4 regions of the Bradyrhizobium sp. ma5 genome follow, and region 3 is predicted to be linked to each of the others. Evidence: predicted binding sites of a transcription regulator. Region 3 holds the regulator's gene; each other region holds the start of a gene.

Region 1 (7,797 bases), 3.8 Mb from region 3:
TACGATGTCGCCCGAATTGATCTTCGCTTCGTATTCCTGGGCGCGGCGCGACCACATGGTGCGCTTGACGCGGGCGCGGCCCTTCAGCGTCTCCAGCGCCTTCTTGACCAGCGCCGGCTCCGACAGCTTGCGCATGCCGACATTGGCGACCTTCGCCGTCGGGACGCGCAGCGTCATCTTGTCCTTCATGAAATTGATCACGAACAGCTCGAGCTTGGCGCCCGCGATCTCCTGCTCCTCGATCGCCAGGATCTGGCCGACGCCGTGAGCGGGATAGACGACGAATTCGTTGGCCTTGAAGCCCTGGCGCTGGGTCACGACCTTCTTCGGCTCCTCGACGCGCGGCGCGGCGGCCGGCTTGGCAGCAACCTTCGGAGCAGCGGCGGGGACGGCAGCCTTCGGAGCGGCCGGCTTCGGCGCAGCAGCAGCAGTCTTGGGGGCGACCTTCGCAGCAGCGGGCTTCGCAGCTGCCGCTTTCGCGGCAGTCTTGGCAGTCTTTTCTGGCATCACGCTTCTTTTGTTCTTTGAGGACTTTGCAGCCGCCGCCTTCTTGGCCCCCTTCACGGGCGCCTTGGCACGGCCCTTGGTTGCGCTGCGAGCAACGACAGCGGCTTTCTTCGTCGTCTTTGAAGCACTCTTTTTACGCGTTTTCTGTGACACAGCCTGCGCGCGGAAACTGCCACGCCCCTGTTCGATGTTTGCGGGAACCTCGAAGCCACAAGGTACGCATGGCAAGGGGTTCTTGGCCTGTAATGGTGCAGATATAGCACATTTTCCGCAAAAATCAATGGTTTACGCCCGATTCCGGGCATAACAGGGCATCCTCAGGTCATATGTCCGTCATTAGGGTTAAATCGGCGGCCGAACGGTGGGCCGCCGCAGTCCAGGCCCGCCCTTATCGGGGTAGTCCCGACGGCTGTAGGGAAACGTCAGCGAATCAGTCGCCGCTGCCCGGATTCGGAGAAAAATATTTCTCGAACTTGCCTTCCTTGCCTTCCCACTCCTTGGCGTCCTCAGGCGAGTCCTTCTTCTGGGTGATGTTCGGCCAGCTCTTGGCATACTCGGTGTTCACCTCGAGCCACTTCTCCAGCCCCGGCTCGGTGTCCGGCTTGATGGCGTCAGCCGGGCATTCCGGCTCGCACACGCCGCAATCGATGCATTCGTCAGGATGGATGACCAGCATGTTCTCGCCCTCGTAGAAGCAATCGACGGGGCAGACCTCGACGCAGTCGGTATATTTGCACTTGATGCAGGCTTCAGTGACGACGTAGGTCATCCAAAACTCCGGAACGATCGATTTTTCTGGGGTTGCGTAGCGCAGGAATACCGGGGCCGCAAGGGAAGCCGCCTCCGAAAAACGCCAGTATTCTCACGCCCCTGCCACCAATTTTATCGGGAGCATGATCCTGATCGGAAAACCGGACCCCACTTTTCCGGATCATGCTCAATTGAGATAGCAAGCGCTAGATAACTACTCCTTGCCGGCCTGCAAATTGCCGGCCTGCAAATCCTCATACAGCACGCGTGCCGCACTGGCATCGCCGCGCCGCTCGGCAAAGCCCGTCACCTTCAGCACGCGGACGCTGTTGTCGAGCGCTATGGTGACGACGTCGCCCGCCTTCACCGCATGGCCCGGCGATTTCTCGCGCGTGCCGTTGATGCGGACATGACCTGATGCAACGAGTTCAGCCGCGCTGGTGCGGGCCTTCACCACCCGCGCGTGCCACAGCCATTTGTCGAGCCGCTGTCTGTCCAAGCGTCAGACCAAGGGGTTGGATTATTCCTTCCGGCCGGCGAGCTGCTCTTTCAGGGCAGCGAGCTTGGCGAATGGCGAGTTCGGATCGATCGGACGGTCGCGCTCGCGCGGCGCGCTCGACGCGTAGGGCCGATGCGACGGGCCGCCCTCGCGCTTGTCGCGGCCGCCCTTGCCGAAATCACGGCCGCCGCGGTCACGATCACCGCCCTTGCGATCACCACCACCACCGAACTTGTTGTCGCGGCGACGCTCATTGTCGCGATCGCGACCCTTGCCCTCAAAACGCTCGCGGCGCTGGCTCTTGTCCTCGCGCGGCGCGCCATCGGCCGGCGCGGCAGCGACCGGCGCAGCGCCGTCAGCGGGCGCGGCTGGACGCGGCACGCGGAAATCCTGGTGGCGGCGCGGCCGGCGATGATGCTCGCGCTTCTCGCCGTCGCCGCCGCCTTCCGTGGCCTGTGCGCCCTCGGCGGGCTTGTTCTGATGACGGCCGCGATTGCGATCGTGGCCGCGATGATGCGGACGGCGCTCGTCGGAGCGGCCGCCGGGACGCCAGACTTCGACCATTTGCGGCTCGGCCTGCGTCTCCGCGGCAGCAGGCGCGGCCTCCGCGGGCGCAGGCGCTTCCGCGGCGGGCTCTGACGGTGTCTCAGCAGCCTCAGGCGGCGTCTCCGCAGCGGCCTCGACGGCAGGCGCGGGCTCGGCTGCAACTTCGGCAGCGGGCGCTTCAGGCGCGGGTTCTTCGGCAGCAGCGGCAGGCTCCGCGGCAACCTCTGCCACGGGCTCGGGCTGCGCCTCGATGACAACCGGCGTCGCCTCGCTGGCGACCACCTCGGCAAAGCCGACGTCGGGCAGCAGCGCAGCCGACGGCGCGGGATCGCCAGATACCGGCTGCTCGACGGCGGCTTCGGCCTCGGGCGCAGCGGCGGCCTCCGGCGCATCGGCCGTAATTTCGGCTGCGGCATCGACCGGCGCGTCTGCGGCGGCGTCGGACGTCGTCTCGACCGGCGGCGTCTCGGCGGCGATGGTCTCGGCACTCTCAGCCGGCGCAACCTCGACAGCCTTCGGCGGCAGCGGCGGACGGCGGTCCATGCGGTAGCCCAGCGCGCGCAGGATCGAGGCAAAGTCCTCGCCAGCGGAGCCGGTCAGCGAGGTCATCGCCTGGGTGACGACAAAGCCGCGGCCATCGAACGCACCGGCGGGCTTCTCGCCCGGCGAGGTCTCGCGCCAGGCCAGCGCCGGACGGATCAGATCGGCGAGCCGCTCGAGAATATCGACGCGCACCGCGCGCTCGCCGCACTGGCGATAGCCGAGCACGCGATAGCCGTCGCGCGGCAGGGCCTTGTCGACCGGGAACGAGGTGCGGCCGCTGGAGGCGAGATGCTGCACATTCGACAGCGCGCCCATGTCGACATTGCTCTGCTTCTCGGCCCATAGGAGCGACGCCAGCGAGCGTGCCGCGGGCTTCAGGAGCTGTGGGAAATAGATGTGGTAGGCGCCGAAGCGCACGCCGTATTTGCGCAGCGCGGCGCGCGAGGGCTGGTCGAGATCCTTCATCTCGGCCGCGATCTTGCTGCGCTCGAGCACGCCGAGCGCCTCGACAAGTTGGAAGGCGATGCCGCGGGCGATGCCCTGGATGTCCTCGGCCTTGGACAGTTCGAACAGCGGCCCGAGCAGCTTCTCGATATGCGTCTTGAGCCAGAGATCGAGCCTGGTCTGCACGGCTTCGCGCGAGGCGCCGGTCAGCCGCTCGTCGGAAATGATGCGCAGCCGCGGATGCAGCGCGTCGTCGGCGGCCACCAGCTTGGCGACCGCATCGCCGGTCCAGCGGATGGTGCCGTCGGAGGTCAGCACGAACTGCTCGTCGGGGGCGGCGCCCAGTTTCTCGGCACGCGTATCGATCTCGCGCGCCAGCACCTGCTGGGCTGCGGCTTGCAGCGCCTTGGCGTCGCTGCCGGCCTCGGCCGCATCAGGTGCGAAGGTGAAACCATCGAGCCGGCCGATCACGTGGCCTTCCACGATCACTTCACCGGTCTTGCCAATTTCCGTATTCAAAACTGAGTTCTCCCGCAGGCGGCGCATCAATACACTGGTCCGCCTGTCAACGAAACGCTCCGTGAGCCGTTCATGCAGCGCATCGGATAATTTATTTTCGAGATCGCGCGTGATCCCCTGCCAGTGGTCCGGGTCGTAGAGCCAGTCGGGCCGGTTGGCAACGAAGGTCCAGGTCCGGATTTGCGCGATCCGGCCCGATAGCGTGTCGATATCGCCGTCGGTCCGGTTGGCCTGGTCGACCTGGGCGGCAAACCATGCGTCAGGGATACGACCCTTTTGCATCAGGAAGCCATACAGCGTGGTCACGAGTTCGGCATGGGCGGCCGGCGCCAGCTTTCGGTAGTCCGGAACCTGGCAGGCCTCCCACAGCCGCTCCACCGCTTTAGCCCCATGCGCCCATTCGCGCACCTCGGCGTCGCGTGCGACATGTTCGAGCACCCGCAGGTCCTCGGCCACCGGGGCCCGCGTCAGTGCCTCATGATTGGGCGACAGCGCCAGCGACACCTGCAAGGCGCCGAGCGAGGAGAAGTCCAACTTGGCGTTGCGCCATTGCAGCATCTTGACGCTGTCGAAGGTGTGGTTCTGCAGCGCATTGACCAGCTCCGGCTCGAACGGCGCGCAGCGGCCCGTCGTGCCGAAGGTGCCGTTGCGCGTGGCACGCCCGGCGCGGCCGGCGATCTGCGCGAATTCGGCCGGCGTCAGCCGGCGGAACTGATAGCCGTCATATTTGCGGTCGGAGGCGAAGGCGACGTGATCGACGTCGAGATTGAGCCCCATGCCGACCGCGTCGGTGGCGACGAGATAATCGACGTCGCCGTTCTGGAACATCTCGACCTGCGCATTGCGCGTGCGGGGCGAGAGCGAGCCCAGCACCACGGCCGCGCCGCCGTGCTGGCGGCGGATCAGTTCGGCGATCGCGTAGACCTCATCCGCGGAGAACGCGACGATCGCTGTGCGTCGCGGCTGCCGCGTGATCTTGCGGTCGCCGGCGAATTCGAGCTGCGACAGCCGTGGCCGCGTGACGATCGAGGCGCCGGGCAAGAGCCGCTCGATGATCGGGCGCATTGTGGCTGCGCCGAGCAGCAGCGTCTCGTCGCGGCCGCGGCGGTTGAGCATGCGATCGGTGAAGACGTGGCCGCGTTCGAGATCGGCAGCGATCTGGATCTCGTCGACGGCGAGAAAGGACACATCGAGATCGCGCGGCATTGCCTCGACAGTCGAGACCCAGAAGCGCGGCGCCTTCGGCTTGATCTTCTCCTCGCCGGTGATCAGCGCGACATTGTCGACGCCGGCGCGGGCCGCAACCTTGTTGTAGACCTCGCGCGCGAGCAGCCGCAGCGGCAGCCCGATCAGGCCTGACGAATGCGCCAGCATGCGCTCGATCGCGAGATGCGTCTTGCCGGTGTTGGTCGGCCCCAGCACCGCAGTGACGCCTGCGCCGGGCACGCGGTCATTTCCGAACGAAGTTGAGAAAGCCATATTTTGCAGGTGTTTCTTTTATTGTCCGGCGGCTGTCAGCCGTCATTGCGAGCGAAGCGAAGCAATCCATTTCGCGTGCGCATCGGCGCGATGGATTGCTTCGTCGCTGCGCTCCTCGCAATGACGCGGAAATCCGGAAACTGATCGATCATGGGCATCATCTGAGGCGAATCTGTCTCACAATGCGACGCTTTCTGCGCCGCCCTTAAGCTTCGGAACGAGTCTAGAACGAATCGCGGCCGAATCGGTGACTCCATTCCAGACCTGAAACGTTCACCGCAACATCTCGGGCAGGCTGACGGCGGCGGCACTAGATCAAGTTTGAGAGGGCTCCACAAGCACAGGATATGCGGACTGAATTCCTTAAATTCCAGAGGCGGACGAGTCGAATCAGAAGCCGGCAAGAGTCAACTGGATTCCAGTGACGCTTGTTGCATTCCGCAGGGTCCCAACCCGTCATGCCCGGGCTTGACCCGGGCATCCATCAACCAAGAACGACCTCTCTCGAAACGGATGGATTGCCGGGTCAAGCCCGGCAATGACGAGGTGCGTTGCCGCCCTACTGCGTCTTCGCCACGCGCGGCGGCGCGGCTGTGGTGACGAACGAGGTGGCTTCCAGCATGGCCTGGCCGAGCGGGGTCGGGATCGTCATGCGGAACGGCACCAGCAGGCGGGTGCCCGCGATCGGCACGAAGGCGATCTCGATGTTGCGCTGGGCGGCAAGGTATTTGATGACAGGGCGATCCGGGATGTAGCCCGAGATCGGCACGAAATAGAGCGCGCAGACCAGCGCGGGGCCGTGATAGCCGCGCTCGGCTTTCACGATCTCGACCCGCTTGAAATCGAGCTTGAGGTCGTAGCGCATGCGGCCGTCGAACACGCCGGCGCCGGTGCGGCAGACATCCGGGCTCATCAATTCCGCATTGCCGGGTGCGCGCAGGAACGAGCCGGTCATCGGATCAAACACGTTCTTCTTCTGCGCGTCCGAGACCGGCAGGCGATCGGCATCGACCGGCGGCTCCGGCTCGATGGTGGATTCCTTGATGCCGCCATTGGCCAGCACCATCCGGATGGTCTCGGATTTCTTCGAGGTGGTGGTGGTCGCGGTGTAGGAGGAGGCGACCAGCGCGCCGTTGACGACGCGGCCCTGCGAGGCGCCCCCACCGCTGCCGCCGGAGAACGCCTTCAAGAGGCCCGCGGTGCCGCCCTGGGCCGAGGCCGAGAAGCTGTCGTCGCCGATTTCGATGGTCCAGCTGCCCTTGCCGACCGGGATACCGGCCAGCGTCGCCTCATACTGGGCGTCGAGCCGCCCCTGCGCGTTGGCGCGCCCGGCGCAAAACAGCAAGAGGGCACCGGCGCACAGGCCGATGAGCCGGCCGAGCGGGGGCAAAAGGGCAATGGCGGTCGTCACTTAACCTACCTGACGGTCCTGCTATCGGCGCTCTGTTCGTTGTCCATTTGGTCCTTCAATTCGGCCGGACAACACGCGCATCTGTTATGGAACCAAGACTTGCAGCCGAATACGCCCTTTATATGGTTGCCATATCCGGCGTTAAGTGGCTGGTAGCGCTTATGAACCGCCATTTCCCGGTACAGTTATGCGGCGATATAATCTTGACGCTTGGGTATTCTCCCCCTATACACCCGCGGTTCCTGGAAAATGGACGCGAATTCAAAACCCCCGCGCGGGCCGCGTGATCGCACGTGCCGCCGGAAGCGGGGATGCAATAAGGATTTTGTAAGATGTCCCGGCGCTGCGAACTGACGGCCAAGGGCCCCCAGACGGGCCACAAGGTGAGCCACTCCAACATCAAGACCAAGCGGCGCTTCCTGCCGAACCTGGCCAACGTGACCTTCATCTCGGATGCGCTCGGCCGCAACGTGCGCCTGCGCGTCTCGACCAACGCGCTGAAGAGCGTCGACCACAATGGCGGCCTCGACGCCTACCTGATCAAGGCCAAGGCCGAGGTGCTGTCGCCCCGCGCACTCGATCTCAAGCGCGCGATCGAGAAGAAGGTCGGCAAGCCGGTGTTCGTGAAGAAGGCGAGCTGAGCTCAACCGAACGCGGAATTCGCGGAGAGAGTTTTGAACGGCCGGGTCGATGACCTGGCCGTTTTTGTTTTGGCATGCACCGGGTACAGCGGCGAGAAAAGCTCTAGTCCTTGCTGTAAGGACCGATGCACGCTCTGTAATGAAAATCGATCGATAGTCTCGTCAGTCCGAACCACCCAAAAGCACTGGGTGTGATAATCGGCCGACAAGACCTCAAAGTGATCTTACCCGATCCCCTTGGCGATAGCGCTTGAGCATTGAAACGCCCTTGCGGCTGGCGTCCACTTTGCAAAACATGAAAGTTGTTGCGCGGGCGGCGCCAAGCATGTCCGGCCTCGCCGGCGCTCCCTGCGCGCTCTGCATCACGAGCGAGGATCAAGCTGTCGCACGACCTCGGCCGGCGGCGCCGCGCAAATGCACGCGGTCGTCCCGCAATCCTAAATCTGCATCGAGCGACG
Region 2 (7,797 bases), 1.8 Mb from region 3:
AGGCGGCGCGGTCGCGCGGATAGACCAGGATATCGGGCGTGTCGTCGATGAAGACGATACGGGCGCCGATCAGAAGCTTTGGCGGATGGGCGACCTTGTCGCTGTCGAGCTCCTTCCAGGCGCGCACCACGCCGGCCAGCGTGTTGTGATCGGCAAGCCCGATCACGGGGATCTTCAGTTCGCTCGCCTGATGCACATAGGCGCGCGGATCGGAGCCGCCGCGCAGGAAGGAGAAATTGCTGGTGATGCCGATCTCGGCATAGTCGGGCATCAGATTCTCGTTTTGACGCGTTTTCTTCACGCGAACCGGCCTCCACTTCGCTTGAAAACGCTCTGTTTCATGCGAACAGCCCGTGCACATACCAGTTGGCCGGGACCGGCTTGCCTTCCTCGTCGCGCAGCTCGTTCTCATAGAGGCCGTCGCGAAAGATCCAGAAGCGCTGGCCCTCGGCGTCCTCGACGCGGAAGTAGTCGCGCGTCAGCGCCGCGCCGTCCTGCTTCCACCATTCCATCGCAATGCGCTCCGGGCCTTCGACCCGCACCACCGCATGCAAGGCGCGCCGCCAGGTGAACTGGTGCGGCGGACCATCCGGCACGCTTGCGAACGGCACCTTGATCGGCTCGGGCCGCTCGAACAGCCGCAAGGGTCGCAGCGGCGGCTCGCCGGTGACGCGCTCCGGCCAGGCGGCCGCGCTCGCCGCGGCCAGATGATGCTGCGCCGGCAGCGCGAGCGCTGATCGTTCGGGGATGTGGCTCCCGAGCGGCAGATGCACGACGACACGTTTGCCCCCGATGCGGGCGGCGATGCGGTCGATCAGCGCCGAGATCTCGTCATTGTCGTGCACTGTGGTGTCGAGATCGCGCTGCTGCTGCACCACGATCTCGGTACGCCCGGCGGCGAGGCGGATGAGATCGAAGCCGAAGCCGGGATCGAGCGGATCATTGAGCGCATCGAGCCGCTCGCGGAACAGGCGGTCGATCATCTCCGGCCGCGTCACCGGCCGCCCGGTCTCGACCATGATCGCGCGCACCGCGCCGTCGGTGCGGAAGAAGCTCGCTTCCAGCTGCCGCGCGCCCTTGCCCTGCTTCTTCATCGCCGCAACCAACATTTTGGCGAGGCTTGAGAGCGTCAGCGCGATCACGGTGTCGGTCGCGATGGGCTCGGGGAAACGCTTCTCGACGATGTAATCGGGCAGCGGCTTGCGCGGGCTGATCGGGGCATCGCCCCGCCCGAGCGCGTGGCCGAGCAAGGTGGTGAAATCGGCGCCGAACCGCGCCGAGATTTCATGCGGTGCGCGCGAGGCGACATCGCCGATGGTCTTCAGGCCGGCGCGGCGCAGGCCGGTGGTGACAGCAGGATCGGCACCGAGCGCCGACACCGGCAGCGGGCCGACCGCCTCCGCCTCCGCGCCATCGGCGATGACCTGCCCCGAGGCATAGCGCGTCAGCGTGCGCGCCGCGATCGAGGTGCCGGCGATTGCGGCGCTGACGGCAAAGCCGCGCCGGCTCAGCGCATTGATGACAATCTGCAGCAGCGCGCGCTCGCCGCCGAACAGATGCGCGCAGCCGGTGATGTCGAGGAACAGCCCGTAAGGCGGATCGAGTGCGACCAGCGGCGTGAAACGATCGCACCAGTCGGCGATGTCGTTCAGCGTCTTCAGATCGGCGGCGGGATCGGCGTCGTAGACCGTAAGCTCCGGGCAGATCGCCCGGGCATTGGCGAGCGGCAGCCCGATCGACAGCCCGGCCCGCACCGCCGCCTCGTCGATGGCGTGCAGCAGGATCGCGTTGTGGTCCTTTGCGACCACGACGCTGGGAAGAAGGTTGCTTACCTCATTCGTAAGGGACGCATGAGCGGACGGGTTCCCTCCCCCCTTGTGGGGGAGGGTTAGGGAGGGGGGTGAGCCCCACGGGCGGTGCTCGTGGCTACCCCCCTCTCCAACTCTCCCCCACAAGGGGGGAGAGAGCCCTACTACCTCCCGTGTCTCAGCTTGCGAGACGATGTCCTGCGCGAGCTTGCGCTTGATGCGGTCGATGGGCAGGCGTGGCAGCCACAGGCTGAGGATACGCCGACGGTTCACTGAATTGGCACTCATCACATTTCCATTCCATGATCCATCGCCCGACCGGGCCATGACGATTGCGCACGAGTTCGGCCTCGAAGCGCGGCGCGCCCCAGGCGCTTGCGGCATTGCCGGGCGGCGAATGCGCCGCGCGCACCATCCAGCGCGTCTCCGCGGTCGAGGGGATCGGCGTGGCGGCGATCCGCAGCAGTAGCGCGGTGACGCCGGAGGCTTGCGCGGCCAAGGTCAATTTGCGGCTGGCGACGAGATCGAGCTGGCGCGCATCGCCCCAGATCTCGAGCACGACGGCGCCGAGCGCATCGCAGGCGAGCGCGTCGGCCGCGGTGCGCAGCCCGCTGTCGACATCGGCGGCACGCACGGTGACCAGGAGGCGCGGATCGAGACCGAGCTCGGCGAGCCCGCGCATCGACAGCGCGCCGTTTTCGCGATCGGAAAAATCCTGCAGCACCCAGACCAGCGGCTTGCGCGCTGACACCCGTCCGGCGAGCCCCGCGATGAAGCCGGTCGCCGCGCCGCCTTGATGGCCGGCCGCGAACACCTCGTGCAGCGCGGCCGGCGCAAGTCCGCCGCGCAGCATCGCGTCCGCGCTCGTGTGTCCGAGCGCGATGCGGTTCGGCATCGCCGCCTCCGATGGCGCCTCGATGCGCGCGATGCTGCCGCGCAGAGACGCAAGCGTACCCGTGCGTGCGCCGTTCATTGCACCGCTCCTTCCACCTGAAAATTTGAGGCCGTCACTGACCAGAACAGAGAACCAAGGACTGGCCCATTTGTTCATGATATGTTCTAATATAAAGCTAACAGGGCCCGCGGAGTCAATCGGATTGGTGAGCTCACCGATTCATGAGTGGAATCAATGGGATTCGGGAGCCGCCAAAACCGGACGCAACCTGATCTCCCGCACGCCAGGTGCACTGGCCCCGAAAATGGCGACGTGACGGAAACGGAGCAATCGTATGCGTATCATCGTGCTCGACAACGACACCGATTTCGAGGGCTGGCGCAAGGCCGCGCGACGATTGGCGTTGAATGGCGTGAAGCCTGCGGAGGTCACGTGGACCGTACGCAAGGACGACGAACTGCCGTCGGCATCCTGCGTGAATGACTTGCCCGATGCGCCGCAGGCGCGGTTCAACGTGACAGCCATATTCGTCGAACTCGCAAAGACCGCGATCTTGCATCGCAATGACACGCGCTTCGCCCTGCTCTATCGACTGCTATGGCGGCTGCGCAGCCATCACGATCTGCTCAACGTGACGACCGACCCAGATGTCGCCGAGGTCCACGCGATGGCGCGCGCGGTCTATGGCGATATCGACAGGATGCACGCGCAGCTCCGCTTCCGCGAGATCGGCCGCGAACGGACGGCGCATTACGTCGCCTGGTTCGAGCCGGAGCATCGCATCGTCGAGTTCGCCGCACCTTTCTTCGCCGGCCGCTTCGCCGACATGCCGTGGTCGATCCTGACCCCCGACGTCTGCGCGCATTGGGACGGGCACGCGATCTCGATCTCGCCGGGCGTCGCCAAATCCGAAGTGCCGAGCGAGGATCGGCTCGAGGAGGCCTGGCGGCGTCATGACAACGGCCTCTTCAATCCCGCGCGGCTGAAAGTGATGGAGATGCCGCAGGCCTATTGGAGGAACCTGCCCGAGGACTCGATCATTAAGCCGCTGATCGAAGACGCCATGCGCATGACCAGCGGCCCCTTCATCGCACGCAAGGCGGCCGAGCCGCAGAAGCTGCAGGATGAGCCGATGGTCCGCAAGCAACCTCACGACACGCAGACTCACGACACGATCGCGGCCTTGCGCGAAGAGGCCGCCGGTTGTCGCGCCTGCCCGCTATGGAAGGACGCAACCCAGGCCGTGTTCGGCGAAGGACCGCAAAGTGCTATGCTGATGCTGGTCGGCGAGCAGCCCGGCGATAAGGAAGATCTCGCAGGCCATCCCTTTGTCGGACCGGCCGGGCAGATGCTCGATCGCGCGCTTGAGGACGCCGGTATCGCGCGCGCCACGGTTTACATCACCAATGCGGTGAAGCACTTCAAATTCGTGCCGCGCGGCAAGATCCGGCTGCACCAGAAGCCGGGCACGCCGGAGATCCGCGCCTGCCGCCAGTGGTACGCGCGCGAGCTCGCCGCCATCAGGCCGGAACTCGTGGTGGCGCTCGGCGCAACCGCAGCGCAGAGCGTGCTCGGCAAGATCACCCCGATCAACAAGAACCGCGGCCGCCTGCTCGATCACGACGGAACCAAGGTGCTCGTCACCGTGCACCCGTCCTACCTGTTGCGTCTGCCCGACGAGAAAGCCAAAGCGCTGGAATATCAGCGCTTTATCGACGACCTGAAAATTGCCGCAGATCAGTTGCGCAATGCGGCCCGCGCGGCCTGAGTTGCGCCGAACCGGCGGAACCGGGAGCTACACTTCAACGTGAAATTGTTTCTGGACGCGGACAAATACCTACAACCTTTAATTGATCCGTGGTACTGTGACGTGTTCCAAAGGTATCGGGCGTCATGTTCACGCCATGACGTACCTGAGGCGGGCGCGCTGCGCGGTTTGCTAGCCCCAATCGTGCGGCGCGCCACCTCATCTCGCAATCTTTCCCTCCTCACCCACTTGCTCGCGGCACGCGCCGGATTTCTGGTTATTTGAATTCCTGGTTGCCAGGAATTCCGGTGACCTCGATTCCCGGTGGCGTGGCTTCGCGGGCCCGGCGTCCCACTGCCGGCGTCCTCGCCTCCCACACATCTCGCCCCACGAAACCCGGACGGTGACTTCAGTCACGATCATTGCGCGATCGGTGATCGTCTGTTGCTGAAGATTGCCACGAGGCCGCGAAGGCCCGTGGACCTTCAATGCCTTGCACAACAATTCGGCGGGATGTCCACCGTTATGGGTCGCCGGTTCATTTCACGGGCCGGATTTCAATTGCCTGTCATATGCATGGATCAAAATCGGAGGCATTGGGACAGGAGTTTACCATGAGCGATATGGCGTTACCCGGCTCGATCGAGCCCGCCCTGAAAAAGGGTCCGGACCTCGACAAGGGCTTCCACCCCATGACGGGGATCATTTATTTGGGCGTGGTCGCGGCCGCGCTGCTGTTCGTTGCCTACAGCATCTATGCCGACGTCGACGCCACCGGCACGCGCGTCACGTCGTTCCTGCCCTACATCATGCTGTTCGTCGCACTGCTGATCGCGCTCGGCTTCGAATTCGTCAACGGCTTCCACGACACCGCCAACGCGGTCGCCACCGTGATCTACACCCGCTCGCTGCCGGCGCATGTCGCCGTGGTCTGGTCGGGCATGTTCAACCTGTTCGGCGTGCTGCTCTCGAGCGGCGCCGTCGCGTTCGGCATCGTGTCGCTGCTGCCGGTCGAGTTGATCCTGCAGGTCGGCTCCAGCGCTGGCTTTGCGATGGTGTTCGCGCTGCTGATCGCCGCCATCCTCTGGAATCTCGGCACCTGGTGGCTTGGCCTGCCGGCCTCGAGCTCGCACACCCTGATCGGATCGATCATGGGCGTCGGTATCACCAACGCGCTGCTGCGCGGCCGCGACGGCACCTCCGGCGTGGACTGGACCCAGGCCGCCGGCATCGCCAAGGCTCTGCTGCTGTCGCCGCTGTTCGGCTTCGTGCTCGCGGCCGGTCTGCTCTACATCCTCAAGGCCGTGCTGGCGCGTGCGACGCCCGCGCTGTTCGGCGAGCCGGTCGGCAACCAGCCGCCGCCGTGGTGGATCCGGGGCATCCTGATCCTGACCTGCACGCTGGTCAGCTTCTTCCACGGTTCGAACGACGGCCAGAAGGGCATGGGCCTAATCATGCTGATCCTGATCGGCACGGTGCCGACCGCCTACGCGCTGAACCGCGCGCTGCCCGCGAACCAGATCGAGCAGTTCGCAGCGCACTCCACCTCGGCCAGCAAGGTCATCGAAGGCAAGGCCGCCGGCTACAACGTGATCGGCAATCCCCGCCCGGCCGTGACCAACTACGTCGCGCAGCACCAGATCAACGAAGGCACCTTCCCGTCGCTCGCGGTGCTGGTGCGCGACATCGGCCAGCAGGTTGCCCAGTATGGATCGCTGGCCAAGTTCCCGGCTGACGCGGTCGGCAACACCCGTAACGACATGTACCTGGCGTCCGAGGCGATCCGCTTCCTGATGAAGGACAAGGAAGCCGAGCTGACCGCGGCCGACGTCGCCACGCTGACCGAGTACAAGGGCTCGCTCGATGCCGCGACCAAGTTCATCCCGAGCTGGGTGAAGTTCGCCGTCGCCATCGCGCTCGGCCTCGGCACCATGGTCGGCTGGAAGCGGATCGTCGTCACCGTCGGCGAGAAGATCGGCAAGACCCACCTGACCTACGCGCAGGGCGCCTGTGCCGAGATCACGGCGGCCGCGACGATCGCGGCAGCCGATGGCTACGGCCTGCCGGTCTCGACCACGCACGTGCTGTCTTCAGGCATCGCGGGCACCATGGCCGCCAACGGCTCCGGCCTGCAATGGTCGACGATCCGCAACATCGCGATGGCCTGGGTGCTGACCCTGCCGGCCGCGATGATCCTCTCGGGCTGTCTGTACTACGTGTTCTACCACGTGTTCTGATGCCCTATACTCTCGGCGCGGCAACGCGTCGGACGAAAGGCCCGCGCGTTAGGTGCGGGCCTTTTGCTTTTTGAGGATCGCGGCGCGCTCCGGCGGCGTACACTTTCGCGATCTCGGCCAGCAGGCCGCGCGCCCATTTGTGCAGGCCCGATTTGGCCGTCCGGGCGCTCCAGTACATGTCGATCGAGATCGGCACCCGGAACGGCAACGAGGCGACGTGCAGGCCGCCGCGCATCGCCCGCGCAAGGTGATGCGGAATGGTCGCGACCAGCTTCGTGCCGGCGACGATGCGCTCCAGACTGTCGTGGTTCGGAAGGCTGACCGCCGGCTCGATCTCGATCTCCCTCGCCTTCAGCGCCTCGAGATAAAGCGGCTGCCACTCGCCGCTATGGGTGATGAAGACATGTTCGGCCTTGGCATAGGCCGACAATGCGATCCGGCCGCGCGCCAGCGGATTGGCCGGATCCATCACGCAGACATAGTGATCGGTGAGGATATGGCGCCGAAAGAAGCTTTCGCCGACGATCCCGACCGGACCGAGCACGGTGTCGCATTGGTTCTGCTTGAGATGGATGTCGCCATGGCCCGCGGCGTCGAGCAGGACGAGACGGACTTTTGGCGCGCCGGCACGCAACCGCGCGCTGAACTGCGGCATCAGGGTCTGCCGTTCGTGATAATTGCAGGAGATCGTCAGGCTGCCCTGCGCGGTCGCCGGATCGAATTCCACCGGTGAGGCAAGCCCGTCGATCTCGCCGATCATGTCCCGCGCCCAGCCGACCAGCGCCGCGCAGCGTTCGGTGGCGGTCACGCCATTGCCGTTGCGCACGAACAGGGGATCACCGAGCGCACCGCGCAGCCGCTCCACCGCATAGCTGATGGTGGACTGATTGACGTCGAGCCGCTTGGCGGCCGCCGAGAACGACTGCAGATCGTAGACCAACACCAGCGTCCGCAAGGTCCCGATGTCGATCGGATCGATCGAGGAATTGGCCGCCACGTTGCACCTCCCGCCTTGCTGGCGGCCCAGCCTATCACGATGTCATTGAATATTTCGATGACTGATATCGAGCCCATCGAATTGAGCGATTGCGTCGCCTGGCGCTAGGCTTC
Region 3 (7,797 bases):
CAGATCCTGGACCAGTCAGAGGAGCAGTTTGCCTTCAATGTGAAGCGTTGCGGCTATGCCGAGTTCTACAAGGATCTCGGCCTCGCCGACATCGGCTACGAGGTTCACTGCAAGCGCGACCATGCCATGCTCGCAGGCTTCGACGACGGCCTGCAACTCTCCCGTTCCCAGACCTTGATGGAGGGGGCTTTGTGTTGCGATTTCCGCTTCCGCCGAACCCCGTAGCAGCCGCAGCTCGTGCTGCCGGATACCTTCGTGTTCCGGTTGTGTTCCGCTAGGCGGCCAGCGGGAGCTTCCGCTAGCTTTGTGGCCCGGCAGGGATCGCAAGCGGAATGGCGGAGCAGGGCACGACGCCGGGCGGCAGACGTGGCTACGCGGGGACTTGGCCGCCGCGCGCGGCTGCGCCGGTCGGTGGCTACATTCCGGTGCGCACCAGCATCTGGCGTCCTCTCGTCGAGACATTGCGGCAGTGGGTGCGTGCGGAGGCGGGCGCCGGACGGCTGTTGCCGTGGGTGCCGGTGGCATTCGGCACCGGGATTGCGTTCTATTTCGCGGCTGAGCACGAGCCGGTGTTGTCCGTCGCGGCCACTGTCGCGGTCGCGCTCTGCCTGCTGGCGTTGCTGCTGCGGCGGCGCCGGGTGTTTCCCGCCGTCGTGATGCTGGCTGCGGTCGCGGCGGGCTTTGCGACGGCGACATGGAAGACCGCGCGGATCGCCCATGGCGTGCTGGCGCGGCCGATATATTCCGTGGCGCTGACCGGTTTTGTCGAGACGCGCGACGTCAGGGAGAAGACCGACCGCTTCGTGCTGCGCGTCGTGTCGATGGAAAGCCAGCGCGAGGTGCCAAAACTCGAGCGCGTCAGGCTCTCGGTGAAGAAGGGCACCGCGCCTGATGTCGGCAGCTTCGTGGAATTGAAGGCGCGGCTGATGCCGCCGCTCGGGCCGCAGCGTCCGGGCTCCTACGATTTCGGCCGCGACCTCTATTTCCAGGGCATCGGCGCATCCGGCTTCGTGATGGGCGCGGTGAAGACGAGGGAGCCGCCGGCGAGCGGCGGCCTCGCGCTGCGTTATGCCGCCTTCATGCAGTGGCTGCGCGACGCCATCGACGCGCGGATCCGCACCACGCTGGACGGCGACCAGCGCGCGATAGCAACGGCGCTGCTCACCGGCCGGCGCGATGCGATCACGACGCCGGTCAACGACGCGATGTTCATCTCGGGGCTCGGCCATGTGCTGTCGATCTCCGGCTACCACATGGCGGTGGTCGCGGGCGTCGTGTTCTTCACGATCCGCGCGCTGCTTGCGCTGTTTCCGGCGCTGACGGCCGGACACCCGATCAAGAAATGGGCGGCGGCGGCCGCGCTCGTCGCGGCGGCGTTCTACCTCCTGCTGTCGGGGGCGGAGGTCGCGACCCAGCGATCGTTCTTCATGACGGCCGTGGTGCTGATCGCCGTGATCGTCGACCGCCGCGCGATCACCTTCCGCACGCTGGCGGTGGCGGCGCTGATCGTGCTCGCGATCGCGCCGGAGGCGCTGGTGCATCCGAGCTTCCAGATGTCGTTTGCGGCGACCCTTGGGCTGGTGGCGCTGGTGCAGATCGGGCTGCCGAACCTGCTCGCGTCGCCGGACCATTCCGCGACCGCGCGGGTTGCACTGTGGGGCGGGCGTGAGCTCACGATGCTGATGCTGGCCTCGCTGGTCGCAGGGCTCGCGACGACGCCTTACGCCGCGTTCCATTTCCATCGCGTGACGCCCTACGGGCTGCTGGCGAACCTCGCGGCGATGCCGGTGGTGTCGGCGGTCGTGATGCCGGCCGGGCTGCTCGGGCTGCTCGCCATGCCGTTCGGCTTCGACGGCGTGTTCTGGGCGATCATGGGGTTCGGCATCGACTGGATGATCCTGGTGACGCAATGGGTCGCGGCGCTCCCGGGCGCGGTCGGCCGGATGGCGGCGTTCGGGGTCGGGCCGATGATCGTTGCAAGCGCCGGCCTGATCCTGCTCGGGCTGTTGCGTTCGCAGCTGCGCTGGTCGGGCGCCGTGCTGCTGGTGGTGGCCTCGGTCTGGGCGGTGCGGGTGCCGCAGCCGGACGTTCTGGTCTCCGCCGACGGCCGCAATGTCGCGGTGCGGGGCGGCGACGGCCGGCTGCATCTGATGCACAGCGCGAAAGACGCCTTCCTGGTCAAGGAGTGGCTGGTGGCGGATGCCGATGCGCGGACCGCCACGGACGCCTCGCTCGGCCAGGGCGTCTCCTGCGATCCGAGCGGCTGCGTGACGCAGGGTCCCGGTGGCGCCTTCGTCGCGCTGGCGAGCCGGCCCGAGGCTCTGGCCGACGACTGCGAGCGTGCGGCGCTGATCGTGAGCGCGCGACCGGCGCCGAAGGATTGCGCGGCCTCGGTGATCGATGCCGAGCGGTTGCGGCGCCACGGCGCGCTGGTGCTGCGGCGCATCAGGGACGGCTACGCCATCGACGCGGTCAAGCCCGGCGGGATCGACCGGCCGTGGTCACCGGCGGTTCCCGGCGATGGCGAGAGCGAGACCACGCTGCGCACACCTGCCAGCGCGCCGCGGCCCGCCGTCGATGCGACACCGGCCGAGACCGATTTGCAGGGCGAAGACTAGCCGCCCAGGATTAGCCATTGTCGGGTGAGGGGCCGGTCGGCAGCTCGAACAGGCCGAGATGGAATTCGTCGGAGTCGGGGCCGGCGTCGGGCTTCTTGACGAGGGTGAAGGAAGCCTCCGGGAATTGCTCCCAGACCTTCAGGTCGTCAGCCGTCACCGTCAGCCAGCCGAACCGGAACATGTAGCGGCCCGGCTCCGTGACGCGTCCAGCCTTTTGCCATGTGACCTTGTCGACCACTGAGCAGGTTTCCGTGAGTGCACGTCCTCCGTACCCAATGATGCGCCAAGGCGCGCGCCGACGCAATTCTCCTGCTGCGCCCCGGAGCCCGGCGTCCGGGGTCGCTCGAAATCGGTTAGGTCCTTCGCCGCCGGATTACTCATTCCGCGGCGACGATGCGTTCAACCCAAAAACAGCGACGCAAATGCGGAGGGCCGCCGCTCCACAACCTTCGGCTTCTGCTCGACCGGCGGATGCAGCGCCGGCAATTGCAGCACGCTGACGCGTTGTCCCTCGACCAGCTGGGTCACCAGCACATGGCTGCCGTCGGGGAATTCGACCGCGTCATGATGGCGATCGGGAACGTCGGGCTCAACCTCGTTGAACACGCCGACGCGGAAATTCATCGTCTTGGTCCAGATCCAGCGGCTGTCGTAGCGAACGTTCTCGGCGAAAGCGAGCTCGGTGCCCGGCAGCATGCAGACCGCGACAGTCGGATCGTTCTCCGAAGCAAAGCCGCGGGTCGACGTGCCGCGGAAAGTCGTGGTGATCAGCGTCTCTCCAACAATGGCGGGGCGCGACGCCACGGCGTGCAGACTATAGTCACACATCGGATGGCTCCTCTATTCGAGGTAGCGACCCGTGCCTCTCCTTGAGGCATAGGGCCTCTACCAGAGTGGACGATAGCGAACGAGTGTCTCCTCGTTTCTAGGCGATTGTACGACTGCTCGACGAAACGCCCCGATCACAAACACGCGACGCTGCGTGAGAGGTATCGGAGCGCATCGGGCAGGCCGCACGTTACGCTATCTTTCAAGGAACGATCCGATGTGTTGCTCGTTCCCTGCCGCCATCAGTATTTGCGATAGAGGCCGATCAGCTTGCCCTGGATGCGGACCCGGTTCGGCGGCAGGATGCGCACTTCATAGGCGGTATTGGCCGGCTCCAGCGCGATCGATGCACCGCGGCGGCGGAAGCGCTTCAGGGTGGCTTCCTCCTCGTCGATCAGCGCCACCACGATGTCGCCGGTGTTGGCGACGTCGTTGCGCTGGATCAGCGCCATGTCGCCGTCGAGGATGCCGGCATCGACCATCGAGTCGCCGCGCACTTCCAGCGCATAGTGCTCACCGGCGCCGAGCATGTCGGGCGGCACGCTGATGGTGTGGCTGCGGGTCTGCAGCGCCTCGATCGGCGTACCGGCGGCGATCCGGCCCATCACCGGGACCGCGACCGGACGGTTGCCGTCGTCCTCGGCGATCGGCGGCGAGCTGCTGCGCTTGCCAAGGGTGCCTTCGATGACGCTCGGGGTAAAGCCGCGGCGGCCGTTGCCGCTGCCGGCCGAGAGCTCGGGCAGCTTGATGACCTCGATGGCGCGGGCGCGGTTGGGCAGGCGGCGAATGAAGCCGCGCTCCTCAAGCGCAGTGATCAGGCGGTGGATTCCGGACTTCGAGCGCAGATCGAGCGCATCCTTCATCTCGTCGAACGAGGGCGGTACGCCGGCCTCCTTCAGACGTTCATTGATGAAACGCAGTAGTTCGTACTGTTTGCGCGTGAGCATCTCGAGTATTCCCCCGGTTGGTAGCGTCGTTCGATTCCGAGACTCTTCAGGTGGGCCTGCAGGCGGGGCCTGACCTCAGGAGCGCGGTGCTCGGTACAAGCGCTTCCTGGATGGTCTCCCGTTTGTAGACACCAGTACTCGAAACAAATCATGAACGGACACTATATGTTCGATATGTGTTCCGCAACCACTTAATTTCCGGTGAACGTAACGGGCAAGCGCTCAAGCGATGCCGTCTGCGCCGTCACTCGGGCAGTGTCAGGATCTCGCATTCGCTGCCTTTGCCGGCGGCAGGCGCAAACGGCGGACGCACGAGAAGTGCCCGTGCCGCAGCGAGATTCCCGAGCAGGGACGAGTCCTGCTGCATGACAGGCGTTGCGATCAGCGTGCCGTCGTCGCGCGCCTCGAGGCGTGCGCGCAGATAGTCCTCGCGCTGGTCGTTGGCGGCGAGGTCGCGGCCGAGCAATGCGCTGGCGCGGGCATGATGGACAGTCTTTTGGCCGCTCAGCGCCCGAATCAACGGCACCAGAAACAGGAAGGCACAGACATAGGAGGACACCGGATTGCCGGGCAGGCCGATCACTCGCATCGCCCCTAACCGGCCATGCATCATCGGTTTGCCGGGCCGCATCGCGATCCGCCAGAACGCCATCTTGACGCCCTCGGCCTCCAGCGACTGCTTGACCAGGTCGTGGTCGCCGACCGAGGCGCCGCCGGTCGTGATCAGGATGTCGGCGCCGGTCTCGCGCGCCCGGCGGATGCCGGCGGTGGTGGCTTCCACCGTGTCGGCGGCAACCCCGAGATCGACGGTGTCGGCGCCTTCGGCGCGCGCCAGTGCCCGCAGCGCGTAACCGTTGGAATAGACGATCTGGCCGGGACCGGGCTCCGAGCCCGGCATCACCAGTTCGTCGCCGGTCGCCAGCACCGCGACCTTCGGGCGGCGGTGCACCGCGAGCTCCGGATAGTTCATGGCGGCTGCCAGCGACAGCGCGCGGTCGGAGAGGCGGCTGCCGGCGGCGAGCAGCACGTCGCCCTCACGGAAGTCGACGCCGGCCGGGCGGATGTGCCGCCCGGCGGCAGCCAGCTCGGTGATCGTGATGTGGTCGCCGTCGACGGCGGTGTCTTCCTGGATGATGACGGCGTCGGCGCCATGGGGGACCACGCCGCCGGTGAAGATCCGAACCGCTTCGCCCGGGCCTACCGTCCGCTCGAACGGCCGGCCGGCGGCGACTTCGCCGATCACCTTGAGCCGGGCCTTCAGATCACCAGCGTCGGCCGCGCGCACGGCATAGCCGTCCATCGCCGACATCGGCTGCGGCGGCTGGGTGCGCCGCGCGGCGAGGTCGCGCGCCAGGGTGCGATGGTAGGCGGCATCGAGCGCGACCATCTCCTCCGGCAGCGGGTCGGCGCCGGCAAGGACGGCGGACAGGGCATCGGCAACCGGCATCAGGGCCACGCTCAGAGCTCCTCAATTCCTAATTACATACCAAGTGCGGTCAGAGCCCTTGCCACGTCATCCGTCGATGTCACGTGGATGGCATGAAGGCCGCGCGCCCGCGCGCCGTCGATATTGGCGGCCAGATCGTCGAAGAACAGGATCCGCGACGCCGGCACGCCGATGGCTTTTACCACATGATCGTAGGCCTCGGCGTCGGGTTTCCGGTGGCCGATCGTCGAGGACAGGAAGACCGTTCGGAAATGGCCGAGCAACTCGGTATGGACGGCTGAGAAATGCGCGACATGGGCCGGATTGGTGTTGGAGAAGGCGTACAGCGGCATCCGCTTCGCGGCGGTCGCGAGCAAGGGGGCAATCCCCGGCATCTCGCCGGTGAAGATCGCATTCCAGCCTTCGAGAAACTGCGCGTCGGTGATGTCGATACCGAGCGTCCGGCGCAGGTTTGCGAAGAACGCCGCGTCGTCGATCCGGCCGATCTCGTGATGCTTGAAGCTGTCGTCGACCACAAAGCGCGCGGCGAGATCGGCCGGCGCGCAGCCGGAATGCTGCGCCCAGTGCGCCATCACCTTCTCGAAGTCGATGTCGAGCACGACGCGGCCGATATCGAACAGCAGCACGTCGACGGAATCGGGGGAGAGTTGCGAGGTCATTGCGTGAAACCCTGTACGAAAATTGCGGGCGGGCGGCAATGTCCTCGATTTGTGCGGCAGGCATGCGACGCAGGCTATGCTTCCGTCCCTGCGAAGGCGGGGACCCATACTCCGCGGCGGGTGTTGTCGAAGGGACGCCTCGTACCCACTTCGCCTAACCATGACCATTCGTGGTTATGGGTCCCCGCCTTCGCAAGGGGAGCGATGATGATCGTTCGCGATTCAAGTTGTCACGTCACGCGGTGTCAGTTGTGGTGGGGACGCAGCCCTACAATCTCTCGACATGAATCGTCTGAGCTTTGCTTCTCGTTTCGCCGCTTGAAAGCAGAGGGCACAGGAAAGCCGGGTGCCGCCATGGGCCACTCACATCCTGGAAAGCGCCAGGCCGAGGTAGGCGATCAGCGCGCCGGTGCTGAGAATGACGACGACGAGCGCCTGTTCCGAACGTGCTTGCAGAGTTTTTCGGCTCACGGCGATGACGCTCCATCCTTCAAAATCATACGGTCCAACTCACGTCGGCTGATATCCGTTCCGGTTCCTGGCCGGGAACTTTCATCGATGTCAGCTTCGCGGGCGCGCTCGGTCTCCTCTCGTTGCAGGCCAGAAACGCACAACGCCGCCCGCATTGAAATACGACGGGCGGCGCTGGTTCTAGCCCCAGGAGGAATGGCAAAATCCTGACGTTATGGATACGGGCGAGAGAGCAATAGGGTTCAGTCTAAGGCTCCGTACGATTCCGGTACTCCGAAGGAGCAAAGGAAACTGTCGGGGCGAGGTCTACGATGGTGTGACCAAGTTGTACTGGCCTCAGCGTGTACCCCCTCGCTGGGGCCCTTTCTTGAGGCCGTCGATTCCGCGGCGCCGCGGGGCAGGGCACAGCGAGATTCATTTGGCGGCCTTGCACGGACGAGCGCGCTCTCGAAGCGCCGCGACGGCGTCAACCAACGGCAAGACGGAAACGGCCCCGGCGCGCTCGCGGAGGCTTATGGTGCCTTGTTGCGCCTCACGCTGCCCGACGACCGCCACGACTGGAATACTCGCCTCATGCGCGGCAACGATCCGTCGCGACAGCGTGTCGGCGCCGGCGAACAGAACGCCTCTGATGCCGGCAGCTTCGAGCGCATCGAGAACCTTGACCGCGTAATCGGAATGATCACGCGAGATCGGCGCGACGGCGACCTGGTCCGGAGACAGCCAGAACGGTAGCGCGCCGGCATGATGTTCAAGCAGCATCGCGATGACGCGACCGATTGAACCGAACACGGCATGGTGGATCATCACCGGGATCGCGCGATCGC
Region 4 (7,797 bases), 330 kb from region 3:
GCCGGTGCAATTGCGCTGAGGGCAAACATGCCGGCCGAAGCCAGCAAAACATTCCTGATTTTCAAAGTCCCAGTCCCATTTTCTTGTTGTCCCTTCAAACACTGAAGGGAACGTCACAGCAGTGTCGTGTGACGATCGCGTGTTTCTACATAGAAATCTTGGAAGTTGTGTATCCGTGAAACCACAATGCACGGAAAACAGCCCGGGCGATGCGCCCGCTTGCCAGCAAGCAAAATGCCGGCGCAAGGCGCTCTTGTCTCCGATGCGAAGCGACCGCCGGTACCTCAGTATTTCGCTGATACGACCGGGCTCGGCGCGTTGAAGTGGTACTTGATGCCGAGCTTGACGGTGTGAAAGGTGTCCCTCCACTCCAAGCGATCGTTGATCGCGGGCGTGTACTGGATCGGCGCGACCTTGCCGAGATCGATGTAATTGTACTCGAGCTTGGCCGACCAGTTGGCGGCGAACATGTATTCGACGCCGGCGCCGACGGTCCAGCTCCAGCGCGTGTCGCTGGCCGAGACCGAGGACGGCGCGAGCCCGGCATTGTAGCGGTGCAGGATGTCGCCGACCGCGGCGCCGCCGTTCACGAACCACAGCGTGGCGCCGTCGGCGTGGCCGAGCCGGCCCTTGATGTCGCCGAAGCTGCGCAGCTCGGTGGTGTAGCTGTCGAGCACATCAGGCGGCCCGACGTTGGAGCGCGCCGCCCACGCAAACAAAAAGGCCGGCGCGAAGCCGGCCTTTCGTCTCAAATCCGTGTCGCGCGATCAGTAGCGCGCAACCACCGGGCCGCCCCACTTGTAGTTCACGCGGACGGTGACGAGGTCGACGTCCTGGCGATCGCGGATGTTGCTGAACAGCGCGCCGGTCGGGGTGGTGAGGTTGTAGGTCTTGTCCTGCATGAACAGGTGGTCGTATTCGACGCCGGCGGTCCAGTTCGGCGCGAAGCCGACTTCGATGCCGGCGCCGATGGTGCCGCCCCAGCGGGTGTCGCTCGCGCTGCCGGCGAGGACGCCGGTCGGCGTGAAGTAGGTGTTGAAGCGATTGTCGGTCAGCGCCGCACCGCCCTTGGCGTAGAGCAGCACGTTGTTGACGGCGTAGCCGATCTGGCCGGTGAACAGGCCGAACGCGTCGATCTTGCTCTGGTTGGTGAACAGGCCCGGGAAGATCGCGCTGTTGTTGCTGCCCTTCAGGTCAGCCCAGTTGCCCTGCGCTTCGAGGCCGAACACCCAGGTGCCCGCCTGCCAGCGATAGCCGATCTGACCACCGGCAACGCCGCCGGTCGCGTCGTGGCAACCATCCGAGCCGATGAAGATGCCGCCCGGGACCTGGTCCCAGCAATTGTGGCTCGAGCCCCAGCCGCCGTTGGCGCCGATGTAGAAGCCGCTCCAGTCATAGACGGCGGCGATCATCGGCGGCGCCTTGGTGTAGGGGCGCGCAGCGAGATCGGCAGCCGCGGCAGGCGCAGCGACCGCAATCAGGCCAACCGTAGCGAGCAAAAACTTCTTCATAATCAAACCCCCAGCTTCCCAATCGGCTTCCAACGGTCCCGAAGCGCGACTTCAGACGCGAGCGCCCATCTGATGGGTGGTAGCTATACGCTGATTCAACCTGAAGCGCCGTCTCCCAAATGCAACACTCGCAGAAGAAGTGTCGACAATGCAAAGCGTTGATTTAACTTACATTTTCGTAAGGCGTCAGAGCCCGCTGGTGGTCGGAGCGAAATCGGCGGCGACTCCATGACCGCCGGCTGCTTCTACGGCTGGTTGTGGCGAACAAAACTGGAACAGTGTCGGCTGCGATGCTATATCTTGAATATCGTGGATAACCGCGCGACGGCGAGGGCATCAAGCCGGCACCGGCCGTATAGGTCATTCGCGGCGCCTGCAAGTAAGTGGCGATGGTTGAGAGTGGCGGCCGATGTCCGGTGCCCGGTTTTTGAGCGGAGATGATGCAATGGCGGGAAGCGTGAACAAGGTGATCCTGGTTGGAAACCTCGGCAAGGATCCGGAAATCCGGCGGACGCAGGACGGCCGACCGATCGCAAATCTTTCCATCGCCACCTCGGAAACCTGGCGCGACAAGGGCACCGGCGAGCGCAAGGAAAAGACCGAGTGGCACCGCGTCGTGATCTTCAACGAGGGCCTCTGCAAGGTCGCCGAGCAGTATCTGAAGAAGGGCGCCAAGGTGTACATCGAGGGTCAATTGCAGACCCGCAAATGGACCGACCAGAGCGGCGTCGAGAAGTACTCGACCGAGGTCGTGCTGCAGGGCTTCAACTCCAACCTCACCATGCTCGACGGGCGGGGCGGTGGGGGCGGCAGCTTCGCCGATGATGGCGGCGGCAGCGATTTCGGCTCGTCCGGTCCGGTCAGCTCGGCGCCACGCCGTGCGGTCGCCGCCGGCGGCGGCAGCCGCAACAGCGACATGGACGACGACATCCCGTTCTGATCGCAGGTCAGGCTTTCCGAGATTCCGTCAGACGCCGTTCCGTGAAGATCATTATCCCGGAGCGGCGTTGAGATTTGTCGCGGAAGTCTCCTCGTGTGGATTATGAGGATAACTCTCTAAGCGCCTGCGTGACCTTGTCCAACCGAGGACGGCCAGCGCGGGTTCCCCGGACTTTGACACAGGTCAATGTGAATGATATTTACATTGGCCTGCGGCGAGCGACGTCTGGCCGCGAGCTTCACTCGAGGGCTGCCATCATGAGCCTCGCGCCACTGCTCGACGCTGCGCCTGCGATCCCGCTCCATGCCTTTGCCGCGATGGCCGCCTTCGTGCTCGGCTCCATCCAGCTCGCCGCACCGAAGGGCACGCTGCCGCACCGGACGCTGGGCTGGATCTGGGTGATCCTGATGCTGGTGGTCGCCGGGAGCTCGTTCTGGATCCATCAGATCAAGCTGGTGGGCCCGTGGAGCCCGATCCATCTGCTGTCGATCTTCTCGCTGATCATGCTGGTGCTCGGCGTGACGGCCGCGCGGAGCCACAATGTCCGCCGCCACAAGTTCACGATGATGGGCATTTTCTTCGGCGCGCTGGTCATTGCCGGGCTATTCACCTTCATGCCCGGGCGGATCATGCACGCGGTGATTTTCGGCCAATAATCGGATGATCAGGACGTTGCGAAGGCCGGTTCCACCAGGTCTTCGCGACCTTGCAACCGCCGGGCTAAGCAGGCGCGTCGCAAACCTGCAATGCGGCCGGTAAGTGCATGAAAAAACGAAGGGAAAAACGGCTTGCCGGAGCCGTGCAAGGGTGGTTATCAGGCCCTCGATGGTCTATATGATTCCCCAGCAGAACTGACCGGATTTCCCCTTTGTCCGAACCCGAAGACGACAAGCCCGGCGAGCCGCCGGTGCCCTCAGATATTCGTCCCGTTTCCATTCTCGACGAGATGAAGAAGTCCTACCTCGATTACGCGATGAGCGTGATCGTGTCGCGTGCGCTGCCCGATGCGCGCGACGGGCTCAAGCCGGTGCACCGGCGCATCCTCTATTCGATGCATGAGCAGGGACACACCCCGGACAAGAAATACGTCAAGTCCGCGCGTGTCGTCGGCGACGTGATCGGTAAATATCACCCGCATGGCGATCAGTCGATTTACGACGCGATGGTCCGCATGGCGCAGGACTTCTCGCTGCGGGTGCCGCTGATCGATGGCCAGGGCAATTTCGGCTCGGTCGACGGCGACCCGCCGGCGGCCTACCGATATACCGAGGCACGGCTGACGAAGGCGGCGCTTGCCGTCCTCGCCGACATCGACATGGACACCGTCGATTTCCAGCCGAACTACGACAACTCGGAGAAAGAGCCGGCGGTTCTGCCGGCCCGGTTCCCGAACCTCCTGGTCAATGGCGCCGGCGGCATCGCCGTCGGCATGGCGACCAACATCCCGCCGCACAACCTCGGCGAGGTCGTCGACGCCTGCGTGGCGCTGATCGACAATCCGGCGCTCACGATCGACGAGTTGATCGACATCATTCCCGGACCGGACTTCCCGACCGGCGGCATCATCCTGGGCCGCCAGGGCATCCGCTCGGCCTACCATCTCGGCCGCGGCTCGATCGTGATGCGCGGCAAGGTGGCGATCGACACCATCAGGAAGGATCGCGAAGCGATCATCATCACCGAGATTCCCTATCAGGTGAACAAGGCGACGATGGTCGAGCGCATCGCCGATCTCGTCAAAGAGAAGAAGATCGAGGGCATCGGCGACCTGCGCGACGAGTCCGACCGCGACGGCTATCGCGTCGTCATCGAGCTGAAGCGCGAAGCGGTGCCCGACGTGGTGCTGAACCAGCTCTACCGGTTCACGCCGCTGCAGACGAATTTCCCGGCCAACATCCTGGCGCTGGATTCCGGCCGTCCGCAGACGATGAATCTGAAGGACCTGCTCACCATCTTCGTCGCGTTCCGCGAACAGGTGGTGACCCGGCGGACCAAGTTCCTGCTCGGCAAGGCCCGCGATCGCGCCCACATCTTGGTTGGCCTCGCGATCGCGGTCGCCAATATCGATGAGATGATCCGTGTCATTCGAACCTCGCCCGATCCGAACACCGCGCGCGAGGCCCTGATGTCGCGCGACTGGCCGGCACGCGACGTCGAGGCGATGATCACGCTGATCGACGATCCCCGGCATCGCATCAACGATGACGGCACGCTCCGGCTGTCGATGGAGCAGGCCAGGGCCATCCTCGATCTCCGGCTGCAGCGCCTGACCGCACTGGGGCGGGACGAAATATCCGAGGAACTCGACAAGCTCGCGGCCGAGATCGCCGACTATCTCGACATCCTGCGCTCGCGCGCGCGCGTGCAGGGCATCGTCAAGACCGAACTCGCCGAGGTGAAGCAGCAGTTCGCCACCCCGCGCAAGACCGTGATCATCGAGCATGAAGGCGAGGTCGAGGACGAGGACCTGATCCAGCGCGAGGACATGGTCGTCACCGTGTCGCATGCGGGCTACGTCAAGCGCGTGCCGCTGTCGACCTATCGGGCGCAGCGCCGCGGCGGCAAGGGCCGCGCCGGCATGCAGACCCGCGACGAGGATTTCGTCGCGCGCCTGTTCGTGGCCTCGACCCACACGCCGGTGCTGTTCTTCTCGTCACGCGGCCAAGTCTACAAGGAGAAGGTCTGGCGGCTGCCGATGGCGGCGCCAAACGCGCGCGGCAAGGCGCTGATCAACATCCTGCCGCTGGAGCAGGGCGAGCGCATCACCACGATCATGCCGTTGCCGGAGGATGAATCCTCCTGGGGCAATCTCGACGTGATGTTCGCGACCACCAGCGGCACCGTTCGCCGCAACAAGCTGTCCGATTTCGTCGACGTCCGCCGCTCCGGCATCATCGCCATGAAGCTCGGCGAGGGCGAGGCGATAGTCGACGTGCAGATCTGCACCGAGCGCGACGACGTGCTGCTGACCGCCGCCGGCGGCCAGTGCATCCGCTTCCCGGTCACCGATGTGCGCGTCTTCACCGGCCGTACCTCGATGGGTGTGCGCGGCATTGCGCTGGCCGAGGCGGATAAGCTGATCTCGCTGTCGATCCTGCGCCATGTCGAGACCACTTCGGACGAGCGCTCGGCCTACCTGAAGATGCGCCGCGCGGTGGCCGGCGAGGCCACGACCGAAGAACCGGTCGAGGCAGAGGGCGAGGAGCCTGCGAACGATGCGATCCAGCTGTCGCAGGAGCGCTATGCCGAGCTGTCGGCGGCCGAGCAGGTGGTGCTGACCGTCTCCGTCAACGGCTTCGGCAAGCGGACCTCGTCTTACGAGTACCGCACCACCGGCCGCGGCGGCAAAGGCATCGTCGCGATGAGCGTCAACAACCGCAACGGCAATCTGGTGGCGTCGTTCCCGGTCGAGGACGCCGACCAGATCATGCTGGTCACCGACAAGGGCCAGCTGATCCGCTGCCCGGTGGCCGACATCCGCGTCGCCGGCCGCTCGACCCAGGGCGTGATCGTGTTCGACACCGCCGAGGACGAGCATGTCGTCTCGGTCGAGCACATTCCGGAGGAAGAGAACGGCGCGAACGGGAACGGCGAGTAGGGCCGTTCCCGAACGTGGTTCGTTGCAGGCGGCTCGAGGTCGGGGCGTCACGCCGGGTTGACTGATGCCTGATTGCCTGGGCGCGCAGGGCTGCGCCCCTACGTCGTTTCGCCGGGCTTCGCGAACGTGCGTCTCTGTTCGTCGAAGGGCGCCCCGCTCAGGGCGTCTGGGGCGCAGATAGCATTGTGAACAGAACGCTATCGCCGTCCCGTTGCGCTGTTTCGCGTGACGTCGCGTAGCCGTGCACGAGCTCCAAACCGCCTTCGGAAACATGCCATTTCCAGCGAGTGGGCTCTTTCTGCGCACTCACGACAACCTCGAGAAGACGAACGCGGGTTTGTTTGGCCATCTTGCCGACATGCGTCTGAGTTGGCATTTGCCGATGCGCCCAATCCGGTCGCGCCGGAGCTATTTCTTCTTCCTCGGCGGTGGAGGATTGATCTCGGCGATCTTGCGCAGGCAATCGGCTTCGGTGTCATGCGGGCCGGTCACGAACGTCCCGCTGACCTTTGTGGAATACCAACCGGACGTCACGCCGAGGCGCACGGACTCTTCAGTCTTGACGTGACGAGGCGAGAGATTTTGCATGAAGCTCTTTCGGTGAGTGCGTTCGAATCTTTCTCGAACGCACGGAGGAGGCTTTCGACCATCCGACTGGAACTTCGTCGGGTTCGCCTCGCGCTGGAAAGCCGCGCCAGTCGGCAAGCGTCGTCGTTCCTGCGCGCGATTGCAGCAAATAGCCAGCACTTTCTCGCGCGATACGGGTATTTGTCCGATCAGGCAGATCGTACCTTGTATTCGACCGCATCGTCGCCATGTCGGTAGGACATAGAGGAACGTATTTCGAATGAAGCTTCGCGTCGGATTCGAAATGCACTACGAGTTCCCGCAGCCAACGCCCATGATCATGGTGCTGGGCACGCATTTCACGCGCGCATCCGATATCATCGTCCCCGACCACCTGACCACCAGCCCGGCGGTGCCGATCACGCCGTACCGCGATGGATTCGGCAATTGGTGCAGCCGTATCGTTGCGCCGGCCGGTCCAATGCGCCTGGCGGCCGATGGCGTCGTGCGCGACAGCGGCGAGCCTGATCCGGTGTTTGCTTCGGCCGGTCAGCACGCGGTCGAGGACTTGCCGGCGGACACGCTGGTCTATCTGCTGGGCAGCCGCTATTGCGAGACTGACCGGCTTTCGGAAATTGCATGGAAGTTGTTCGAGGGCACGCCGCCGGGCTGGCCGCGGGTCCAGGCCATTTGCGATTTCGTCCATCGCCACATCGCTTTCGGCTACGAGCACGCCCGCGCCACCAAGACGGCGCGGGAGGTCTTCGACGAAGGCAAGGGCGTGTGCCGCGACTACGCGCATCTGGCTATTGCGTTCTGCCGCTGCATGAACATTCCGGCGCGCTATTGCACCGGCTATCTCAGCGACATCGGCACCCCGCTGCCTTGGGCGGCTGGTGATTTCGCCGGCTGGTTCGAGGCCTATATCGGCGGCCGCTGGCATATGTTCGATCCGCGCAACAACGTGCCGAGGATTGGACGGGTTTTGATCGCACAGGGACGGGATGCCTCCGACGTTCCGATCACCCAGACGTTTGGGCCAAACACGCTGGTTTCGTTCAAGGTCTGGACCGACGAGGTCGCGTCATGACGGATGATCCCCAAGTCCTCAGTTCGGACGAGTTCGCCTCGCTGGTCGAGGTCGGCAAGGGTGAAGGGCAACGGGAGATTCCTCAGTTGCA

The links. The regulator LexA, encoded in region 3, represses DNA repair genes until DNA is damaged. The targets are predictions, from matches to a motif close to TGTTCNNNNTGTGTTCNG.
Region 1: ACE103_RS40690 (helicase-related protein) is a predicted target of LexA. The motif match lies at 5,501-5,518, and genes of this name have one in related genera.
Region 2: ACE103_RS14110 (ImuA family protein) is a predicted target of LexA. The motif match lies at 2,853-2,870, and genes of this name have one in related genera.
Region 4: ACE103_RS20795 (single-stranded DNA-binding protein) is a predicted target of LexA. The motif match lies at 1,772-1,789, and genes of this name have one in related genera.

Annotation. Positions count from the first base shown of each region.
Region 1 is NZ_CP170156.1:8,603,623-8,611,419, forward strand. Features, by position in the region: gene ACE103_RS40675 (CarD family transcriptional regulator) at 1-507, opposite strand, end outside; gene fdxA (ferredoxin FdxA) at 938-1,276, opposite strand; gene ACE103_RS40685 (RNA-binding S4 domain-containing protein) at 1,472-1,756, opposite strand; gene ACE103_RS40690 (helicase-related protein) at 1,778-5,287, opposite strand; gene ACE103_RS40695 (DUF3108 domain-containing protein) at 5,847-6,677, opposite strand; gene rpmB (50S ribosomal protein L28) at 7,031-7,339, shown strand; gene ACE103_RS40705 (DUF3223 domain-containing protein) at 7,342-7,548, opposite strand.
Region 2 is NZ_CP170156.1:3,072,547-3,080,343, reverse strand. Features, by position in the region: gene ACE103_RS14120 (error-prone DNA polymerase) at 1-271, opposite strand, end outside; gene ACE103_RS14115 (DNA polymerase Y family protein) at 339-2,096, opposite strand; gene ACE103_RS14110 (ImuA family protein) at 1,987-2,781, opposite strand; gene ACE103_RS14105 (UdgX family uracil-DNA binding protein) at 3,038-4,471, shown strand; gene ACE103_RS14100 (inorganic phosphate transporter) at 5,065-6,687, shown strand; gene ACE103_RS14095 (LysR family transcriptional regulator) at 6,692-7,684, opposite strand.
Region 3 is NZ_CP170156.1:4,831,563-4,839,359, reverse strand. Features, by position in the region: gene ACE103_RS22420 (L-2-amino-thiazoline-4-carboxylic acid hydrolase) at 1-225, shown strand, start outside; gene ACE103_RS22415 (ComEC/Rec2 family competence protein) at 333-2,618, shown strand; gene ACE103_RS22410 (hypothetical protein) at 2,629-2,856, opposite strand; gene ACE103_RS22405 (hypothetical protein) at 3,018-3,446, opposite strand; gene lexA (transcriptional repressor LexA) at 3,689-4,393, opposite strand; gene glp (gephyrin-like molybdotransferase Glp) at 4,638-5,849, opposite strand; gene ACE103_RS22390 (HAD family hydrolase) at 5,873-6,499, opposite strand; gene thrS (threonine--tRNA ligase) at 7,385-7,797, opposite strand, start outside.
Region 4 is NZ_CP170156.1:4,503,160-4,510,956, forward strand. Features, by position in the region: gene ACE103_RS20780 (outer membrane protein) at 1-59, opposite strand, end outside; partial or broken gene ACE103_RS20785 (outer membrane protein) at 285-671, opposite strand; gene ACE103_RS20790 (outer membrane protein) at 768-1,511, opposite strand; gene ACE103_RS20795 (single-stranded DNA-binding protein) at 1,957-2,451, shown strand; gene ACE103_RS20800 (DUF2306 domain-containing protein) at 2,709-3,107, shown strand; gene gyrA (DNA gyrase subunit A) at 3,320-6,049, shown strand; gene ACE103_RS20810 (hypothetical protein) at 6,458-6,637, opposite strand; gene ACE103_RS20815 (transglutaminase family protein) at 6,897-7,706, shown strand; gene ACE103_RS20820 (hypothetical protein) at 7,703-7,797, shown strand, end outside.